2 regions of the Lysinibacillus sp. FJAT-14222 genome follow, and region 2 is predicted to be linked to the other one. Evidence: a T-box and tRNA genes for the amino acid it is inferred to sense, from the RefSeq annotation. Region 2 holds a T-box; the other holds one or more tRNA genes.

Region 1 (3,434 bases), on a different contig from region 2:
GATGAGCCGCTTGGGCCAACAGATGTTTTTTGCGCGAAAGCGAAGCGGCAGCGGCACCGACGTTGGTCACGAAGGCGTTATCACAGGACGTGATGCTCTTAGCCTTCGTTCCTCTATCGCTGATCCCCAAGGAGTCGCCCAGTCGGAACGGAAATCAACTAATATACATGGTATACGTAACAAATGTCATACCCAACTTATATCATGTTAACCCTCAAAAACTAATCTCCATACTTTAAAGTAAAGCCGAGGATTAATTTTTGATAATGCAATAAGGAAAATTAGAAGCTAATCGATTACTAAAGAATAGGGATCTATAAACGATATAGACACTTGAAAGGGGGTGAAAAAAATGAAGGTGATATTTACAGTTGGACTACCTGGAAGTGGCAAGAGCACGTTTGTTAAGGAGCTAGCAAAACGCGAAAATGCGCTAATTCTTTCAAGTGATGCCATACGTCAAGAGTTATTTGGTGACGCTACAAGGCAGCAATCACGAATAGTATTCCGTGTTTTGTATGAACGTTTGAATGAACGTGTGGCCAATGGTCAATCCGTTATTGTCGATGCGACAAATATTGAACGGGAACGTAGAGTATTTGCACTAGGTAAATTGCCTAGTAATGTGAAAGCCATATGCTATTATTTTGATACACCTTACACATTGTGTGTAACAAGAAATCAACAAAGAAAGAGGAAAGTTCCATTAGTGATAATGGAAAAAATGAGAAAGAATTTAGAGTTTCCGATAATGGGAGAAGGATTTGAAGAGGTTCATATTGTACATGAAGCGAATCCGTATGAAATCTCGAAAGATCAATTTATTTCCCTTATCCAAAGTCAACCCACATATGAGGAGCTTTTTCAAAAGCTAAGATCAGTCCAACTATTTAAAGAGATTTATCAATTTAATCAAGAAAATCCATACCATCAATTTTTACTTTGCCAGCATACGTATTTTGTTTATGAATATATGAACGAATACTATATGGAAAGTGACAAGCTAGCATTACAAATAGCTGCTTTATTCCATGATGTAGGCAAACCATTTTGTAAAAAATATAAAGAATTACAACAAAGATATGGATATTATGGACATGAAAATGTATCTGCTCAAATGGTCTGTCATTTTTTATTAGAGCTAGGCTTTGAAGAAGACTTTGTTTTAAAGGTTGTTAAGTTAGTACAATTTCATATGTTAATTCAATACGGGGGCGATAAGGGATCAAGTGAGATTTATCATTTATTAGATGGTGACTTATTAACAAAGCTTTATTTCTTTCGTGAAGCAGATCAATTTGCCAAATAAGTGTAAACAAAGGAAGTGAGTTAATGACCAATTTGATGAAATATCCAAGAAGCTTTCATTTGCCGTGGAGTAGAGGGTATACACATGATGATAAGGTTGCTAAAAATGTTGATCATTTTATTGGAAAAGAGGTTGTTGTAACCGAAAAATTAGATGGTGAAGGAACAACACTTTATCGAAACTATATGCATGCTAGAAGCTTAAGTTCAGGAGATCATCCATCTAGGCACTGGGTAAAAACGTTTCATGCTACATTTGCATTTCAAATTCCAGAAGAGTGGAGATTATGTGGTGAAAATGTTTATGCCAAACATTCCATTTACTACAATGAGTTAACTAGTTATTTTTATTTATTCAGTATTTGGAATGAGAAAAATATTTGTTTAAGCTGGGATGAAACAGTCGACTATGCAGCTAAACTAGGGGTTGAAACGGCACCTGTATTATATAGAGGCATTTTCGATGAAGAAAAAATAAAGAAGACTTTTACAGGAAATTCACTCCTTGGGGGCGAGCAGGAAGGTTATGTTATTAGAAATGCGGCTGCCTTCCATTATGATGATTTTCAATATAACCTAGGGAAATTTGTTAGACAGAATCATGTTCGAACAAGCGAACATTGGTTAAATGAAGAATTGATTCCTAATCAACTGAAATAAGTTTTATTTGAAAAGATTTAATCTACTATAAAGAAAAGGACTGAGAAAAATGTAATTCTTAATGGGGTTAATAATACATAATGTATATGAGGAAAAATGCAGTGGCAGCATGTCCCTTATAGGATAGGGATTTACAGGTTCGATTCCTGTCATCCTCACTAAATAAATGGTTATAACGTAAAAGGCAGTAGTGACAAGGGCTTGTTCCTTAATGATAGGGAGCTTTTTTTGATATAGCGTCGATATTTAAGCAGATCCACTATTAAAAAAATGAACTCCCAAACGAAAATGGGAGTTCATTTTTTTATCTTTTTATTTCGTATAGTTATCGAAATAACCTTGAATATAAATCATTGGTGTTCCTTTGTCACCTGAACCTGAAGTTAAGTCTGAAAGAGAACCAATTAGGTCTGTTAAGCGACGAGGTGTTGTACCTTGAGCAGCCATTTGACCAGTTAAATCTTCATCTTTGTTTTGGATGTACTCAGAAATTGCTGCTTTTAATTCTTCGCCTCGAAGCTCCGCAAAATCATTATCTGCTAAGTATTTTAGTTTTACTTCGTTTGGCGTGCCATCTAATCCAGTAGTGTAAGCTGGAGAAACAACAGGGTCAGCCAACTCCCAAATTTTACCTACAGGATCTTTAAATGCACCATCACCGTAAATCATTACTTCAACTGTTTTACCAGTAGCTTCTTTGATTTTTGCTTGGATGCCATCAACAATCGGTTGGCAAGTGTGTGGGAATAATTTTACGCTATCTTCAGTTGCTTTATTTGAACCAAGTAGACCATATTCCGCATTAAAGCCAGAACCGTTATTAGATACAGCTAAAATATTATCAAGACTGTATACTTTTTCAGCACCATTTGCCGTTAAAATACGTTTTGTACGTAAGCGTGTATGAATATCACAAGTTAAAACACTCTTCGTATAGTCTAAAATTGTTTTTGGGTTATTTGAAAAGATAACTTCACAAGTAGCGCCTTCAGCTTCGATTAGTTCTTTATAATATTCAATATAATCTACACCTGTAAATGTGTGTTTTTGGTAGCCAAAATGCTCACGGAATTCAACCTCAGTTAGAGTATCTGTCCAAGGATTAATACCTTTTACATCTAGCTCATCGATATCAACTAGGTGATTCCCAACCTCATCAGATGGATAGCTTAGCATAAGAACAACTTTCTTCACGCCTTTAGCAATACCACGTAAGCAGTTAGCGAAACGATTACGGCTTAGAATTGGGAAAATAACACCAACAGTATCGTCACCAAATTTAGCAGCTACGTCCGCTGCGATATCATCGATGGATGCATAGTTACCTTGTGCACGCGCTACGACGGATTCTGTTACTGTGACAATGTCACGATCCTCAATTGAATAGCCTTCAGTCTTTGCTGCATTTAATGCCGTATCAACAACGATTTGCTCAATATTATCGCCTTCATTAATAATTGGACCAC
Region 2 (3,434 bases):
AACAGGCGTGGCAAAAGTCGATTGCCATGCGACATAAGGGTAAAAAGGGAGGATACAAGAAATGAACAACCATGATGAAAAGTTTGTAAAGCCCGAAATACTGGCGCTTGTTTTGAGTAAAATGCTCGACAAGACGATAATCCGCGCAGATTATCAACTTAAAGAGTTGCAAGGCGGGACAATAGGAGTTGTTCGGCTTGTAACAGGCATAGTTGAAACTTCTGATGGCGAAAATCTGCCGTATAAGATAGTTTGGAAAACACAGAAGAAATTTGAGCGTTATGGTGATCCGGATTCATGGCGTAGGGAATACGACCTCTATGTATCGGATTTCAAAAAGGTTTTCTCCGACTCGTTCCGGTGGCCGGAGTGTTATCACGCCGAAATAAATGGCGATGAGATTCAACTGTGGATGGAATATATTGATGGTGTGTCAGGCTTAAATCTAACCTCGGAAATGTATGAACGTATAGCCGAGGAATTGGGGCAATTTCAAGGCAAATTGTACACTGAGCGACCAAAAGCATTGCAGAATTTGTCCAATTTAAGCAAGGTTGAGTTTATGAAAAACCACTATCTGCGTTATCGGTCATGGAATGTTTTGTATGATTATATACGCTCCGATGACTGTGAAATCCCGAAGTACCTGTGTAAAATGCTCATAGACTTAGATAACAATGCGGACGAAATATTCAGTCGAATTGAAAAGCTACCAATAGTGCTTTGCCACAGAGATTTTTGGGTGGCAAACATATTCTATTCGGACAGTAAAATCGTACTTATCGATTGGGATACCGCCGGATGGGGGTACATGGGCGAGGATATCGCGAGTTTAATAACTGATGAAGCCGACGTCTGTCATATGATTGAATACTACCGAAAATGCATTCCGGCATATTACAGGGGTTTTTCGGAATATGCGGATGTGTCCCATGTATCCGAACATTGTATCTATGAACTAATTCTGGCTATGTTCGGATACAGGCTTGTGGAGTGGTATAAATTCGCTAAGTCGCCCGAAGATAAATCAAATCACCTTGATACCTTGCAAAAAATCCATGAGATGAGAAATATGTAGATAAATAACTTTTTTTATTTAAATTTAATCGATCAGTAGCCAGGGTAGAACGTACGGGGCGTGGGATGTTCCAATAGATCAGAAATATTTATGAATTTTGGCTAGTTAAAAGCAAACTTGGTCAGGGGAAAGTAAAGTAAATTTAATTTTCTGATATTTCCTGAAAAATAATCGTTTTTAATTAAATGTTTGAAATTATTTAACTGTTTTGCTAAAGTTATATAAAATATGAATTGATGATGTGGCCAAGTAAGTAAGAATCGTGAAACAGAGAATATAGCAATTGCTGAGAGCTATATCACCGCTTCTTATCTGAAACCTACCACGGAGATGTTATGCAAACATAACCGAGTCGTTTTCGTTACAAAACGTTTGAGGGTTTTAAGATTATCTTAAAACTAAATTCAAGGTGGTACCACGTTTATTCGGCACAAAGACGTCCTTATTTTAAGGACAGCTTTGTGCTTTTTATTTTTAATCAGAGAATACAAAAATGGAGGAAAGAACATGACAACACAACAAAATGATTTTTCAAAATGGTACATTGAGACAATCCAAAAGGCAGACTTAATGGATTATACACCAGTTCGTGGCTGTATCGCATTTAAACCAGACGGCTATGAAATTTGGGAACATATTCAGGAAGAAATGGACCGACGTTTTAAAGAAACAGGTCACCGCAACGCTTATTTCCCTATGCTAATCCCTGAATCCTTCTTCCAAAAGGAAAAAGAACATATCGAAGGTTTCTCACCTGAGCTTCCTTGGGTAACGGAGGCAGCGGGCGAGAAATTAGAAGAACGTTTAGCGCTTCGTCCGACCTCTGAAACGATGATTGGACATCTCTATTCGAATTGGATTAAAAGTTACCGTGATTTACCGGTCTTAATTAATCAATGGTCCAATGCCTTTCGTTGGGAAAAGAAAACACTTCCGTTCATTCGCACTTCTGAATTTTTATGGCAGGAGGGCCATACAGCACATATCGATGAAGAGGATGCACGAAAAGAAACAATGCAAATGTTAGCTATCTATAAGGAGGTAGTAGAAGGTTTACTTGCAATTCCTGTCTATGATGGACAAAAAACACCTTCCGAACGTTTTGCAGGTGCAGTTGATACATTTTCTATTGAAGCAATGATGAAAAATGGAAAGGCCGTACAAGCTGGGACCTCTCACTATTTAGGGACAAAGTTCGCTGAAGCCTTTGAAATAAAATATTTAAATAAAGCCAATCAGCATGAATATGTACACACAACATCGTGGGGTACTTCCACGCGATTAATTGGTTCAGTTATTATGGTTCACGGTGATGAACAGGGCCTTATTTTACCACCACGAATTGCACCAACCCAAGTTGTCTTAATACCTGTAGGTCCATGGAAAAAGAACCCTGAAATTATGGAGAAACTAGACGAGATTTATGCGGCCCTTAAGAAAAAAGGAATTCGAGTACGTCTTGATGATTCCGACCAATCACCAGGCTTTAAATTTAATGAATGGGAATTAAAAGGTGTACCAGTTCGAATTGAATTAGGACCACGTGACTTAGAAAACAATCAAGCATTGTTAAAAGCGCGAGATGAAGATGAGAAGCAATCAATTGACCTGGTTAATGTTGTTTCAGCAATTGAAGAAGAACTAACAACTATGCAAACTCGCTTATTTGAAAAAGCGCGCCAATTCCGCGATGCCAACGCTCATATAAATATAGATACACTTCAGCAATTACAGCAGCATATTAGTAGTTCCAAGGAAAACGGATCTATTCCTGGCTGGATCCTTGCTGGATGGTGTGGAGATGATGCTTGCGAGGAAAAAGTGAAAGAAGAGACTAAATTTACTTCTCGTAACATTCCGTTTAACCCACCAACTACGAAAACGTCTTGTATTTGCTGTGGCAATGAAGCAAAGCATACAGTTTGGTTTGCTCAGGCATATTAAAAAGAATAGTGTATAAAGGTGTTAAATTTTGCTTTCATACGCTAGTATTCAGCTTTTGTAATATCTCCATATTTCCAATCTATATACAGATTATCTGTGACGGCTGTTATTTTTTCTAACTCTTGTTGTTTAGTCTTGTATAAATGTATGTCGAGGCATACAAAATTTTTACATCCGTCATGGAATTACGCAATAAAAAAGGTCAGAGAAAATACGGCGCGATTAAATATTGGATTGACAAACCACAAAATGTAAAGCCATTATTGCCACGTGTCATTCAGGAGGAAGTGGAGATGAAAATACCATTACCAACATTTAAATATATACCGAATCCAATACAAGCGAATATTTTTAAAACGGGTGAATTAGTTGTTTGCGACTGCTGTGAGCAAGAAGTAGACATGTATTGTAC

Evidence for each region. The T-box of region 2 lies ahead of proS (proline--tRNA ligase). A T-box ahead of a tRNA ligase gene usually reads a tRNA of that ligase, here a tRNA-Pro.
Region 1: it encodes a tRNA-Pro, which carries the amino acid that the T-box ahead of proS (proline--tRNA ligase) is inferred to sense. The anticodon was not compared.

The regions. Positions count from the first base shown of each region.
Region 1 covers NZ_LIYL01000046.1:117,781-121,214, forward strand. Annotated here, with positions in the region: gene AN161_RS19380 (hypothetical protein) at 1-70, opposite strand, end outside; gene AN161_RS19390 (AAA family ATPase) at 353-1,309, shown strand; gene AN161_RS19395 (RNA ligase family protein) at 1,333-1,968, shown strand; tRNA gene AN161_RS29870 (tRNA-Pro) at 2,056-2,127, shown strand; gene AN161_RS19400 (coenzyme F420-0:L-glutamate ligase) at 2,281-3,434, opposite strand, start outside.
Region 2 covers NZ_LIYL01000054.1:1,446-4,879, forward strand. Annotated here, with positions in the region: gene rsgA (ribosome small subunit-dependent GTPase A) at 1-65, shown strand, start outside; gene AN161_RS22965 (aminoglycoside phosphotransferase family protein) at 62-1,078, shown strand; T-box leader at 1,306-1,525, shown strand; gene proS (proline--tRNA ligase) at 1,586-3,022, shown strand; gene AN161_RS22975 (CbrC family protein) at 3,316-3,434, shown strand, end outside.